2 regions of the Mesobacillus sp. ABV4_180 genome follow, and region 1 is predicted to be linked to the other one. Evidence: predicted binding sites of a transcription regulator. Region 1 holds the regulator's gene; the other holds the start of a gene.

Region 1 (7,652 bases):
CATGCCGCGCCTGGTTGAGGATATTTTAAAGAAAGAAGTGTTTGCCCAGAATATCCCGTTTGTGTTCTCATCAGCAACATTATCCAAGGCAGGAGATTTCAGCTATATAGCGAAAAGCCTTGGAATTGAACAATATACCTCTTTCACAGTTGCTTCACCATTTGATTATGAAGAACAGATGGAGATGTTTGCCCGTGTTGAAGATGATGAGAATGCTAAATGGACACAAATCGGCAATGATCTTAGAAGCAAAACTGGCAAGTCACTCGTTCTGTTTTCGTCATTACAAGAAATGAAGCGATTCAGAGAATGGGCTGATCGACAAGATTGGTCATTTTCCATCCTTTTTGAAGGGGATCGTGAAATCAGTGAAACGGTTAAGGAATTCCAGGGAAACGTGACAACAGTTCTTTGTTCATACAGTCTGTGGGAAGGGCTGGATGTGCCTGGTGAATCATTGATCCAGGTCATTATTTCTTCGCTTCCGTTCCCTCCGCATGACCCAGTATTCCAGGCGAAGCGCAAACATGCGAAGAACGCTATGGCAGATGTGGACCTGCCCTATATGCTTTTGCGATTGAGACAGGGCATGGGACGTTTAATAAGAACAACACAGGATTATGGCAGTGTACATTTATGGATGACGAAAGGGCAGAATGATTTATTTTATGAAGAGATTTCAAAAGTGCTTCCAACCAAAAATGTGAGATGGGTATAAGCTGAATTGCTAAAAAAGAATCCCGAAAGACCTTTATCTTTCGGGATTCCTTTTTGCTATCTACTTTCAAATTAGAAACCGCAGCCGCATCTCCGGTGGCGCCTTCTGTCCCTGTCATCATCGCGATCATCACGGGCACCTGCAACTAAATCATTGATCAAGCAACGGCGAACTGCACGGCAAAGATCATCAAAATCAACAGTAGCCCGGACTCTATCCCGATCGCGGTCTCGATCCCGATCCCGATCTCGATCCCTGCTAGGGAAAAAGATGCCCGCTACATCATTGTTATTTCGATTGCATCCCATTTGTATCAACTCCTTCCCTTGTCAACTGGTGGTACACAATATCTTATGTGCAAGGGGACAAGATGATAGGGTAGGAACCTAAATATACAATAAATGTGCTGTTCTCATAGTTAGGTAAATGTTTTTTGCACAATAATTGAATATTGCTTTAGGTTAAGCACCAAGAATAATGGTAAAAATTAAAACAGAAAAACATTGGAGATGATTTAATGAGTAAAGCAAAGAGTAAGGGCGGGACTGGAAGAGGCACTGGCAAAAAAGGCTGGAACCGCTGGCAGTCGAGCGCGAATAAAGCAAAAAGTGCCAAACCATATAAAAGTAAAGGTGTTAAGCATAAAAAGGATTCAAATGCAGCGAGCGAGAGCTAGTGTTCAGGTTTTTACCGCCAATAAGAGTTTCATAGAATGTAAAAAAGCAAGCGGAGGCCGCTTGCTTTTTTAGTGCATATGACGGTAAACACCAATGACTTTTCCAAGGATGGAAACATTGCGAAGGATAATGGGATCCATCGTTGAATTTTCCGGCTGCAATCTGAAGTAGTCCTTTTCCTTAAAGAAGCGTTTTACAGTTGCTTCATCATCTTCTGTCATCGCTACAACGATATCTCCGTTGTTCGCAGTTTTCTGCTGCTTCACGATTACGTAATCACCATCAAGGATTCCGGCTTCAATCATACTGTCTCCCATAATTTCAAGCATGAAAACTTGCTCATCATGTGGAACAAGACGGTCAGGAAGAGGGAAGTACTCCTCTACATTTTCAATTGCCGTGATTGGCATACCGGCAGTTACCTTACCGACCACAGGTACGTTCACTACATTATATTTAGGGATTCGGCTATCCTCTTCGATATCCAAAATTTCTATTGCACGCGGCTTAGTTGGGTCACGGCGGATCAAACCTTTGCTTTCGAGCCTTGCCAGATGGCCATGGACTGTGGAACTTGAGGCTAGCCCGACCGCTTCGCCGATTTCGCGTACGGATGGTGGATACCCTTTTTTCTTGACTTCACCTTTTATGAATTCAAAAATATCTTGCTGCCGTTTTGATAATTTTGTCATATTCACGCACCTCGTATAATTTCTTGTCCTTATTATACCATGTCCATCTCACGGATACAAACATAAGTTCGAATTTTGAGTTGACACAAAACAAATGTTCGATTTATAATAAAAACAAATAAAGCGAACATATATTCGTTAAGAGGTGCTGGATATGAAGAAACTATGGGAAAACTATTCTTTCGCAATTATACTGCTTGCTGTCAGCTTGATTTTTTCACTTGTTGCTAAGTTCCATTTAAATAACGAGGATGCATACATTACTGTTACTATAGAAGAAGGGCAATCTTTATGGGAGCTTGCAGAAACTTTTGCTCATGATCATAATCTATCGGAGAATGAGTTCGTCAGCTGGGTAGAGAAGGAAAACGGGATTGCCGGACAAATGATCCATCCTGGTGATGAACTTGTCATCCCTGTCATGGCTGAACATTTTGAACCTACACAGATTGCCGGAGCTGAAAGATAAATAGTAATTAGAAATAAGGTGACAACATGAAAGCAATTATATATTGCCGGGTTAGCACAACAAAGGAAACACAAGAGACATCGCTCGCCAGGCAGGAGGAAGAATTGCTTCGTCTGGCAGGAGAGTATGGATTCGAAGTAGCAGGCATCATTAAGGAACAGGCTAGTGGTTATGACCTTGATAGGGAAGGCATCTTGGAGTTGCTGGAACTGATTAAGGACAAGACCATCGGTGCCCTGCTCATCCAGGATGAGACACGTCTTGGAAGAGGAAATGCGAAGGTCGCGATCCTTCACTGTATTTTGAAAGAGCATGTTAAGTTATACAGCATATCACACCATGGGGAACTGCAGCTTTCTGATTCGGATTCCATGGTGCTGCAGATTGTCAGCATGGTTGAGGAATATCAACGAAAGATCCACAACATTAAAATAAAGCGCGGAATGAAACGGGCGATTGATCAAGGATACAAGCCTCAGCGGAATTTGAAAAACCAAGGGGATCATGCAGGCAGGGAGCGCAAGGAAATGCCGATTGAAGAAATTGTGAAACTTCGCAATAACGGCCTGACTTTTGCAGATATTGCTGCCACTCTTAGAGGATTTGGTTATCATGTCTCGAAGGCAACTGTGAATCGAAGATATTTAGAGTATATAGAGTCCAGGGAATCATAAGCTTCATTCTTGTAAAAATGATCTAAATCTAGTAAGATGTCACTTGACGTATTTTTTTTACAAAGGAGCTTTACCATGCTATCAAGTGATAAAATTGCCAGAATCAATGAGCTGGCTAATAAAGCCAAGACCTCAAAATTGACTGTGGAAGAAGCGAAGGAACAGTCAAAGCTTCGCGCTGAATATCTGCAAACATTCCGTTCCTCTATGCTTAACACTTTAAAGGGTGTAACCATCATTGATCCTGAAGGTAATGATGTAACTCCTGAAAAGTTAAAGGAAGAAAGAAATAAGAACAAGCTTCATTAATATAACCTTTGGAATACATGATTCATGTATTCCATTTTTATTTTTTGGCTGTGTTAAAGCTGGCTGTTGTTTTAAGTCCTGTTGATCTACGTTCCAGGCGCGCAGACTCCTGCGACGAGGAGGCTCAGCGCCAGCCCCGCGGAAAGCGATGCGCCTGGAACGGAAATCAACAGTCTAATTTAACACAGCCTTTTTTTAATCTCAGGATGATCGTCCTGTTACATATCAATAAGGTGTTTGTGTCAAAATAAATAACAATACGGCCTTTTCTGTCTCCTTCAGGCACAATTTGTTGTATAATAATTGTTCTCGCTATAATATTAAGGATGTAGCCAGTACTTATAGAAAGGATGTATTTAATGTTTAACAAAATTGATATGCTTTCAATTGATTCGATTCGTACTTTATCGATTGATGCAATTGAAAAGGCGAATTCCGGACACCCTGGCATGCCAATGGGGGCTGCTCCGATGGCTTACACACTATGGACTCGTCATATGAACATCAATCCTAAAAATCCTGAATGGTTTAATCGTGACCGCTTTGTCTTATCTGCCGGCCACGGATCTATGTTGTTATACAGCTTGCTGCACCTTGCAGGTTATGATTTATCAATGGATGATATCAAAAACTTCCGTCAATGGGGAAGCAAGACTCCTGGACACCCTGAATTTGGCCACACTGCTGGCGTAGATGCTACAACTGGACCACTTGGACAGGGGATTGCCATGGCAGTGGGTATGGCAATGGCTGAACGCCACCTGGCAGCTGTCTATAACAAAGATAACTATAATCTTGTTGACCATTATACATACAGCATTTGCGGTGACGGAGATTTAATGGAGGGTGTATCTGCTGAGGCAGCATCCCTTGCAGCACACCTTAAATTAGGCAGAATGGTTGTTCTTTATGATTCAAACGATATTTCATTGGACGGCGATCTTGATAAATCTTTCTCTGAAAGCGTAGAAGGCCGTTTCAAGGCATATGGATGGCAGTATATTCGTGTTGAAGATGGAAACAATCTAGAAGAAATCGCAAAGGCAATCGAGGAAGCGAAGACTGATGAGAATCGTCCGACTTTAATCGAAGTTAAGACGATTATCGGTTATGGTTCTCCTAACCTTTCTGGTAAGTCGGATGTTCACGGTGCTCCATTGGGCGCAGATGAATTGAAGCTTACAAAAGAAGCGTATAAATGGACTTTCGAGGAAGACTTCCATGTACCAAGCGAAGTGTATGATCACTTCAAGCAGCAAATCGCTGATAAAGGTGAACAAACTGAACAAGCATGGAATGAGCTTTTCGCAAAATACAAGAGTGAATACCCTGAACTAGGAGCACAGCTTGAAAAGGCAATGAAGGGTGAATTAGTAGAAGGCTGGGATAAGGATCTTCCAGTTTATGCAGAAGGCAAGAGCCTTGCCAGCCGTGCTTCCTCTGGTGAAGCACTAAATGGTTTAGCCAAAAACCTTCCATACTTGATCGGTGGTTCAGCCGACCTTGCGGGTTCAAACAAGACAATGATCAAAGGGACAGGTGATTTCTTCCCAGGTTCATTCGAAGGCCGCAACATCTGGTTCGGAGTCCGTGAATTTGCAATGGGAGCAGCAATGAACGGGATGGCTCTTCACGGTGGATTAAAAGTATTTGGCGGGACATTCTTTGTATTCTCTGACTACTTGAAGCCTGCAATCAGACTTGCAGCTTTAATGGGCTTGCCTGTAACATTCGTATTTACTCATGATAGTATCGCAGTGGGTGAAGACGGCCCTACACACGAACCTGTTGAACAGCTTGCAGGACTTCGTGCGATGCCAAACCTATCTGTGATCCGTCCTGCAGATGGTAACGAAACGGCTGCTGCTTGGAAGCTTGCTGTTGAATCAACTAAGACTCCTACAGCTCTTGTGCTGACTCGCCAAAACCTGCCGACAATCAAAGACACAGACAAGAATGCATACGAAGGCGTCTCAAAGGGTGGATACGTGATTTCTCCAGCTGGCAAAGAAAATGCCGATGCATTGCTTATTGCTGCAGGTTCAGAAGTGGGACTTGCTGTACAAGCTCAAGAAGCTCTTGCTTCCGAAGGGATCAGCGTTGCAGTTGTAAGTATGCCTTCTTGGGATCGTTTCGAAAAGCAGTCCAAGGAATACAAAGAAAGCGTCATTCCGAAGTCTGTCAAGAAGCGTTTGGGTATCGAAATGGGATCTTCACTTGGCTGGCACCGCTATGTGGGTGACGAAGGTGAAGTCCTTGCGATCGACACATTCGGTGCATCAGCACCAGGAGAAAAAATCATGGAAGAGTACGGCTTCACTGTGAACAATGTAGTTGCTCGCGTGAAAGCATTGCTTGAACAAAACTAATTAAATTACACATAAACGAGTATCAAACCAATTTGGTTTCGTACTCGTTTTTTTTTCAATTATATTAATGGAAAGTTATGTTAAACTGAAATGGATGCATAGACCAAGCAATCAGACAACTCGCCAATGGGCGGGTTTTCTTTATGAAAACGAATTTTTTTAACAAAACGTGCAACCTAAATAGTGTCATTGGCGCCTAAAGTGTAGAAACAAACAAGGAGGTGCTGCTGGTGGAACAGGCAGAATTGATGCAACGAATCCGAAATGGAGAGGATTCAGCTTTTGCTGAACTCATAAATCCCCTAATTGAAAAAGGATACAGAACCAGCTACAGTATCGTCAGGGCAAAGGACCAGGCAGAAGAAGTTGTCCAAAATGCCATGATTGAAGCGTACCGTAACATAATGAGCGGCAAGGAAATCATTTATTTCAGCACATGGTTCTATAAACTCGTTTCCCACAGGTCGATTGATGTTCTTAGGAAGAATGGAAGACAGAAAGAAACCGTAATCGTGATGGATTACATAAAGGATAAACGTGGAGTTCTTGATAGGGTCATAGATGACGAAACTGAACATGAAATTAAAAATGGAATCGATTCATTAGAAAATCTTGATTACAGAAATGTGCTACTCCTTTATTATTATCAAGAGCTCTCAATCCAGGAAGTTTCTGAAATGCTCGGACTTAAGACTTCAACGGTTAAATCCCATCTGAGAAGAGCAAGAAATGCTCTGAAAACGAGATTGATCGAAAATCAAATCATAGGGGTGAACATACAATGAAGATGGATGAACACATTATGAAGGAAATAGAAGCGGATATGAAAAAAATCCACGTACCACCATCACTTTATGATTTTGCAAAGAATATAAAGGCTGAAGCAGACTTTAAAGAAAAAACAGTAATAAATAAGACCTTTAGGAAGAGTATCCAATTCGCGGCAGCAGCTGTAATCGGGTTTGGAGTTTTGACGGCTTCAGCGTTCCTAAATCCATCGGTAGCTGAAATGGCATCCAAAATTCCTTATCTTGGCCAGATATTCAAATCGGAACCAATGGATGTCCTTCTTTGGGAAGCGATGGAAGAAGAGGGATATAGAAAGTTTTTTTTAGGCATGAGTCCTGGTGAAACGAATCAGATTTCTGTATCTATTGAAGGGTCTGAAAAAGATGCAGATCGTGAACGGGAGAAAATTACTAAGATCATCGATAAGGTTATGAAAAGTAAAGAGTATGATTCCTATGAAATCAATGTATCCTCGTTTATGCCTGAATATACCTCATTGACAGATGAAGAGAAAAAAATGGATGATCTAGGTGTACAGGTTGACGAAAAACTAAGAGGTTTAGGATATGAAATCATCCAGGTAAATCCGTTTAACGAGAAAATCGAAGTTGCTATTCCGCTTACTGAAACAAGAGGAGAAGAAATAAAAAATATTGCACTTGATATTGCTAAAGCGAATGACACGGAAAAAGATGTTTTTATCACAAAAGTCGATGTTGACAAAAATATGCGAGAAGATATTTGGACATCTTACCTAAGAAGTATCTTTGAAGGACTAGGCATGAAAAAGGAGTATAGGGTTTCTGGTTATGGCTATTCCTATAAGGAAAACGTAATGAAGATGTTCATAAAAACCAGCTTGCAGCAATCTGATGAAAATGCAAAAGAGTCAGTTAATAAAATTCGTAGCGAGATAGAGGCATTCATAGAGATGGAAAAGGAAAACTCACTCGTA
Region 2 (7,652 bases), 1.1 Mb from region 1:
AGCTAGCTGAAGGAAGAACAGAAGATGGTAAGCCTCTGACTAAGCTTGCTGATACATGGGTGCTCCCATTCTCGATCGACAAGGATGCCTTCAAGGATAAAAAAGAAATAGTTGAAGTAAATGAAACAGTCGAATTCGAAGGACAGAAAATCACTGTCGAAAAAGTATCGATCTACCCAACAAGGATTGGTGTAACTGTCCATTTTGATAAGAGTAATTCAAAGCGAATTTTTGGATTTGAGGATTTGAGACTCGTTGATGAAACGGGAGGTGAGTGGGCAGCAATCACGAATGGAACAACATCTGTCTATTCTGATGCAGACACAAAAGAGTTTTATTTGCAGAGTAATTTTTTCAAGAAGCCAAAAGAGCTGTATCTTCGCTTTAATTCCTTGCGGGCAATTGATAAAAAGGAGCTTGAAATTATTGTTGATCCGGCTAAACTTGAAATCCTGAAGTCTCCAGATGACGGCAGATTGCTAAAGGTGGGCAGGGAGGAGAATCAATTGATGCTCACCTTCCGTAGGGGCTCTGAAGAAGAAAATATTTCTCTTGACCAGGCAGTTGACCAAAACGGCGGGAAAATCGGTGATGGCTCACAAGCTGTCAGATGGAGCGGCGAAGAAGAATTTGTTGAATTCTTGATTCCCTATTTCGGTGAAGAAGCAGCATCAGGACCGATTACCTTAAAGCTGAATGACTACCCCGCAACAATCAAAGGTGAAGCAAATATCAGATTAAAATAATCGAAAGGCTGTCCTCAAAAGGGCAGCCTTTGCTCTTACGTTGCCAAAAATTCATAAACGGCATCATGGATGATTTCATGCAAGTCCGCCTCAGGTTCTTCGCTCTTTAGTTCCAAAATCTTTTCATATAAACCCTCGAATTCTGCCTCGCCGAACGGCAGGGAGTCCTCATGCCGATATTGCACGAAGCACTTTTGGACCATTTTGCGAATGAGTTTTTTATCCATAAAAACAGCACCTCTCCCTTTTGATTATACTCAGAACTGCCGGCTGAAAACAGCCTTTTATAAAATTGTCCAGCCTTGGAATGACACACCATTTAAACCTTAATTAAGTCAGTCCGCCGCAAAATTTCCATTGAAACCGAACGCATATTCGCTTATTATTATGGGTATAATGAAATAGAACGGATGTTCTTAATGTCAGCAGGCAGTCTGCAGAAGGGAGGAGGGAATATTGGTGGATTACAGCGAAATGCCGCAAAATAAGATTCTGTGCGTGGATATGAAGAGCTTTTATGCGAGCTGTTCCGCCGTGATGCTCGGCCTTGATCCTCTTGACTGCTACTTGGCTGTCGTCGGGAATCTCGATCGCCCGGGTAGCGTTGTCCTGGCCGCTTCCCCCCGCTTGAAAAAGGAGTTTGGCATCAAGACCGGGTCACGAAAGTTTGAAATTCCCGATAATCCGCGAATAGTTGTCGTTGATCCGCAAATGTCAACGTACCTGCGAATTTCCACCGAAATTTCCCGCGTATTCAATCGCTATGTCCCGAAGGAAGCGATCCATACTTACAGTGTCGATGAAAGCTTCATTAAAGTCGATGGAGCTTCAAAACTTTGGGGCGACGCTGCTTCAATCGCAAAAAAAATCAAAGATGACATTGAGCGCGAGTTCCAGCTCCCGTGTGCAATCGGGATTGGCCCGAACATGCTGATGTCGAAGCTGTGTCTTGATCTTGATGCAAAGAATAAAGGAATTGCCGAATGGACCTATGACGATGTTCAGACGAAGCTGTGGAGTGTCTCGCCGCTCAGGGAAATGTGGGGGATTGGCCGCCGCGTTGAAAAAACACTGAACAGCATGGGGATTTTCACAGTCGGGCAGCTGGCCCGTTATGACCTTGAAAAATTGGAGAAAAAATTCGGCATCATGGGCAATCAGCTGTACTGGCATGCATGGGGAATCGATTTTTCGGATATCGGAGCACCGATCATGGAAGGGCAGGTCAGCTTTGGAAAGAGCCAGATTTTGCTCCGGGATTATAAGGAAGAAGAGGAAATCAAACATGTCATCCTCGAAATGTGCGAAGAAGTCGCACGCAGGGCAAGGAGCCATGGAAAAGCAGGCCGGACAATCAGCTTTGGGATTGGCTACAGCCAGGATGAATTTGGAGGAGGCTTCCACCGCTCAAGGACGATTGAGGAACCAACCAATATTACGATGGACCTGTATCGTGTCTGCCTTGAGCTTTTTGCCGAGAATTATACAGGAAAAACGGTGCGCAGCATTTCGATTTCCCTCGGTAATCTTGTCGCCGACAGTGAATTCCAATTGAATTTATTTGAAAAAAACGGCTGGAAAAAGAAAGAGCTGGGCTATGCGATGGACCGGATTCGCAGCCGATACGGATCAGCCGCTCTCCTAAGGGCCGTTTCCTATACGGCCGCCGGCACAGCAAGACATCGTGCGGCCCTGGTTGGCGGGCATAAAGGCTGATAGAAGAAGGGAGGAATCAAGATGATTCGTGACCGCGGAAGAATCAAGTGGACGTCCATGATGCTTCCTGAACATGTAAAAATGCTGCGCGACTGGGCACAGGAAGACGGATACGAAAAAGAAAAACAGCTGGATGAACAGCAGCTTGAACAATTGAATGAAACGATCCTCGAAGCGATGGAGTACAATCGCCCGCTCAGCATAACCTATTACCGGCAGAGGAAGTACGAATTGGTGATCGGGAAAATCCATTACTGGAATGAGCTCGGGCAGAAACTCCATATCGTTGACAGGTTCGAGGAAATCCACCGCATCGACATTTCGGCTATTGCCGATGTCAGGCTTGCGGATGAATGGTAGCCTATTTTAGTCAACGAATCCCCATGAAAAAGAGCAATGGAACGACCATTGCCCTCAATGAATTATTCTGTTTCTTCCGTTTGCGGTGCACGCACGATCGACTCGAATTTCCCTTTATGGGAAGCGTCGCAGAACGGCATGTTTTTGCTCATACCGCAGCGGCAAAGCGAGAAAGCCGGCTTAGTCTCATACTTATTGCCGGCACCATCCAACAACTCAACATCGCCGGTAATTCTTATTGAACCATTATCATTTACTTTAATCGTTACTTTTGACAAAAAAACACTCCTTTCATATTGTCACAATTATCTTTGATAGTAAAAGCTTTCCAGAGAAATTGCAAGGTTATTTTGAAATGAACACAAGGGCTCCGAAACGAAATATTGATCATGGTATGTTAAAATGAAGGCTCAATTTAAGCTAAGGTTGATTTTTGGTCCACTTTTGATTGGAGCGAACAGACCTGAAAACCAGCAAGGAGGTGCAAGTCATGAAATTAAAAATCACCGACGCAGCATCAAAAAAACTGCAGGAAAAAATTTCAGAAAAAAAAGGATTTGTAAAACTGAAATATGATATTGATGGCTGCGGCTGTGCAGTGAATGGTGTAGCTGCCCTTTGGCTTGAAAGTAAACGGGATGAGGATGAAAATCAAATAGAAACGGGCAGCATTCCCGTCTATATTGAAAAAGCAAGAGAAGTCTTTTTTGATGAGGAAATGACGCTTGACTACAAGGATACGACAGGTTGTTTCCAATTAAAAAGTCCAAATGAATATTTGAACCCAAGAATGAGCTTTTACGATAAAACGAGTGTATGAGTTTACAAAAAATTGAAAAAAAGGTTAAATAAGAGAGAAGGTTGTAGATATACATAGAAGTTTGGTGAGAAGGCAGGGGATAGAGATGGCGAAATTGCGAAAAGCAGCGATACTGGTGATGTGCATGTTAATGCTGTCTGCGTGCGCGTACAGGACTGCAGGAGAAGCAATCCAAAATGGAATTCCGTTCAACATCAAACAGTTGGTCCACAAGGAAAAGGTAGAGGATGGCTGGCTCGTCTTTTACACAACAGAACAAAAGGAAGGCTCCAACACATTCGACGCACTGGCAGTCGCCTATATTAAGGGCAGCGAAAAAGAAGGCTGGGAAAATGCAGGGCATAACCACTGGACTTATTATAAAAATGATTTTATGATCCTGTATGCAGACACATTCACAGCCTTTAATGAAGATGGGAAATTGGATGCAAAAATTCCTGTGATCTTCGGAAAAATCGTCAACCCGAACATTAAGACAATAGAAGCGGCGGGAGCTGACGGCAAGTTTACGAAAATAGAAATCTTTGAAAAAGAAAACGAACGTTATTATTATGATATTGGCGAGTATAAACAAGTCAGGGCACTCGACGCCGAGGGCAAAGAAATTGATCGCCAGGGTGAAAAGCAGTAAAGGGAAAGGATGGCTCCGGGATGAGCCATCCTTTTTTCTGTGGTCATCGGACAAAACGAAGCCGGGAGGAGAGAAAAGTGTCCGATACAGACTTCCCACAACGCAGTTACTGTCCCGCTACCGTGTCTCCATGATCTGCAAATACATATTCCTCGAGGAATTCATCAAGCACTTTCTCATATTGTTCCCGATTTTGGCTGTAGGACTGGGCATGCAGGCCGTTTTCGGCCATGAACAGTTTCTTTGGTCCTTTTTTCTGCTCAAAAAGCGCTTCGGTCATCGAGGGCAGAATGAAGTCGTCCTTGCGGCTATGTATGAAGAGGATCGGGTTCTTAATATTTTCAATAACAGCAATAGGAGATACTTCACTCAATGAATATTTATCACGGATGCGGACGAACAAGTTGGCAACTGGAAGCAATAGTTTGGTTGGCAGGAGCTTGACCTCTGCCTTAATGCGATAGGCGAGCTGCTCGCTGAAGTCGGAGAAAGGGCAGTCAGCGACATAGAAATCTGCGCCATCTTCCAGGATGCCCGCATAAAGGAGCAGGGTAGCAGCCCCCATGGATTCACCATGGATTCCAAGGAGCAAATCCGGGCCTTTTTCCTCCCTCAGCCAATCTACCACTGATTTAAGATCGAACTTTTCATAAAAACCATAGCTTGTGGTCTTCCCTCCAGATTCCCCGTGACGGCGATGGTCATAAATAACCGCATTGAAGCCTTTGTTCAGGAAAAGATTCATATATTTCACGGAGTTCGTCTTACTCTGTGTGACACCGTGGGCAATGATAATGTAACGGTTTGTGTCATTCGGTTCAACGAGGACGGCCTTCAATGAATAGCCAAAAGAGGAGGGGATGATCACTTCCCTTTTCGGCAGTGCTTCATATTCATCGGGCACCAGATGGCCAGCTTCCTTTTCACGGTTGAAAATTTCTTCGTCATCTTTCCTTTTTAAAAACATGACTTTATTGGATATAAAAACCCCCAGTGAGGCCAAAACAATCAAAAAGGAAAATAACACACGGAACGCCTTTCTCAAGATCAACCCTCCGATAATTTGTTTTTCTTTATTTTACCATTATATGTGAATTACAAACATAAAAAGACCGCCGTTTCAGGCGGTCCGAAAAATCTTATTGCTGGGAATTTTGACGCTTTGTTGGGTGGATTGCTTTTTCCAAATCCTCTGCAGCAATCTGCTGCTTAACTGTGTCTGCATTGGGCTTGCCTTGCTGGCTGTAGCCTTTGTCACGTTTTTGGCTCATAAAATAAGCTCCCTTCTTCAAAATCACTTCTTCTAATAAGATGGATTTCTGGAAGGGAGGTTATGCAAGTTTTTTAAACACGGACTGAATTCAGCTTATAGTAAGTGCTTTCTATCGGCCTTGAAATATGAGGCTGGATGAGCTCAACAGCCTGGAGCAGTTTATCAAGATCCACTCCTGTTTCGATTCCCATCCTGTGGAGCATGTAGACGACATCCTCAGTCGCGGCGTTTCCGGCAGCACCAGGTGCGAATGGGCAGCCGCCAAGACCGCCGGCTGAAGTATCAAAGCGGGTGACACCAGCCTGAAGTGCGGCAAAAATATTGGACAGTGCAAGCTTCCTTGTATCATGGAAATGCGCGGTCATCAGCACATCAGGATATGCTTCTGTTAATTTTGAAAACAATGAGTAAGACTCATGGGGCGCTGCCATGCCGATTGTGTCGGCCACGCTCAGCTCATCGACACCGGCACGGACAAACTCACCGCAAAGTGCAAGGACTTCATCCTCTTCCACTTTACCCTCATATGGGCAGTAAAAGGCTGTTGAAATACAGGCGCGTACAAAATAATCCTTCGCTTTCAGCTCAGCAATCAGCGGCAGCACTTCGGCAAGACTCTCGGCAGTTGTTTTATTAATATTTTTTTGATTAAAGGTATTGCTGACACCGACAAAGACAGCGACGGCTTTGCAATCGGTCATATAGACACGTTCAATTCCCTTTTTATTTGGGGCGAGGACGATGTTCCTCGTGTTTCCGTCAAGACAATCTGCAACGATTTCCGCAGCATCGCCCATCTGGGGAACCCATTTCGGCGATACGAAGGAAGTGAGCTCCATCTCTTTAAGTCCGGCATTTTTTAATGCAATAATAAACTCTTTTTTTACATTCGTAGGAACAAAATTTTTCTCGTTTTGAAGTCCGTCTCTTGGGCCTACCTCAATTATTTCAACCTTCTTGGGAAGCTGCAGCATAGTATGTACCCCTCCTCTTCAGATAGTCTAATTGTAAATAGAATATTTTTAAAAATGCAAGAATAAATAAAATTTTGATAAAATAAAAGGGATTTGATTCAAATCAATAGAAGTAAATAACATGTGAGAACTTCAGAAAGGGTGAGCAGTTTGGGCAAGACCGAAGCAGTAATCGTAGCTGCGGTAAGAACAGCAATCGGCAGCTTTAATGGGAGTTTGAAAAATATTTCCGCACCAGAATTAGGGGCAGCGGTCATAAAAGACGCGTTGAGGCAGGCTGGGGTACAGCCTGATCAGGTGGATGAAATCATCATGGGCAATGTGCTTCAGGCTGGTTTAGGGCAAAACCCTGCAAGGCAGGCAGCCATTAAAGCGGACATCCCTGAAAGCGCTTCCTCTATGACGATCAATAAAGTTTGTGGTTCCGGCTTGAAGGCGGTCCATCTGGCAGCACAGGCGATTATCGCTGGAGACGCGGAAATCGTTGTGGCTGGCGGAATGGAAAATATGAGCCAGGCACCTTATTTATTAAAAAATGCCAGGGAAGGTTTCAAAATGGGAGACCAGAAAATGGTAGACAGTATGATTACCGACGGACTTTGGTGTGCATTTAATGACTACCATATGGGCGTTACGGCTGAAAACCTGTGCACTAAATATGAAATCGGCCGCGGCGAACAGGATGAGTTTGCGGCAGCCAGCCAGGAAAAAGCCGTGAAGGCCATTGCAGAAGGAAAATTCAATGATGAGATCGTTCCGATTGAGATTCCGCAGCGGAAAGGTGATCCTCTTGTCTTTGATACAGATGAGTATCCGAAAAAGGGGACTTCGGCCGAAAAACTTGGCGGATTGCGCCCTGCCTTCAAGAAAGATGGCAGCGTGACCGCCGGGAACGCTTCCGGAATCAATGATGGAGCTGCAGCGCTTGTCGTTATGAGCCGCGCAAAAGCTGAAGAGCTGGGACTTAAACCGCTTGTGGTCATCAAAGGGAATGCAAGTGCTGGTGTCGACCCGAGCATCATGGGGATCGGTCCTGTCAACGCAGTGAAGAAAGCATTAAACAAAGCGGGTATGACCCTTGAACAAATGGAACTGGTTGAAGCAAACGAAGCATTTGCTGCGCAATCTCTTG

The links. Region 1 encodes LexA, which represses DNA repair genes until DNA is damaged. Its sites were predicted from a motif close to CGAACATATGTTCG; they were not measured.
Region 2: a site for LexA is predicted at 1,111-1,124, ahead of ACXAEA_RS08640 (Y-family DNA polymerase). Genes of this name have one in related genera too.

What each region holds. Positions count from the first base shown of each region.
Region 1 is NZ_JBSWTJ010000001.1:2,861,238-2,868,889, reverse strand. It holds partial or broken gene ACXAEA_RS14765 (ATP-dependent DNA helicase) at 1-718, shown strand, start outside; gene ACXAEA_RS14760 (hypothetical protein) at 790-1,026, opposite strand; gene ACXAEA_RS14755 (DUF3934 family protein) at 1,236-1,394, shown strand; gene lexA (transcriptional repressor LexA) at 1,464-2,087, opposite strand; gene yneA (cell division suppressor protein YneA) at 2,242-2,556, shown strand; gene ACXAEA_RS14740 (YneB family resolvase-like protein) at 2,583-3,230, shown strand; gene ACXAEA_RS14735 (DUF896 domain-containing protein) at 3,306-3,539, shown strand; gene tkt (transketolase) at 3,899-5,908, shown strand; gene ACXAEA_RS14725 (RNA polymerase sigma factor) at 6,139-6,693, shown strand; gene ACXAEA_RS14720 (hypothetical protein) at 6,690-7,652, shown strand, end outside.
Region 2 is NZ_JBSWTJ010000001.1:1,728,180-1,735,831, forward strand. It holds gene ACXAEA_RS08630 (DUF4179 domain-containing protein) at 1-746, shown strand, start outside; gene ACXAEA_RS08635 (YqzH family protein) at 782-973, opposite strand; gene ACXAEA_RS08640 (Y-family DNA polymerase) at 1,203-2,462, shown strand; gene ACXAEA_RS08645 (YolD-like family protein) at 2,484-2,822, shown strand; gene ACXAEA_RS08650 (CDGSH iron-sulfur domain-containing protein) at 2,885-3,100, opposite strand; gene ACXAEA_RS08655 (iron-sulfur cluster biosynthesis family protein) at 3,313-3,642, shown strand; gene ACXAEA_RS08660 (hypothetical protein) at 3,728-4,273, shown strand; gene ACXAEA_RS08665 (alpha/beta hydrolase) at 4,380-5,318, opposite strand; gene ACXAEA_RS08670 (hypothetical protein) at 5,413-5,544, opposite strand; gene ACXAEA_RS08675 (hydroxymethylglutaryl-CoA lyase) at 5,618-6,520, opposite strand; gene ACXAEA_RS08680 (acetyl-CoA C-acetyltransferase) at 6,671-7,652, shown strand, end outside.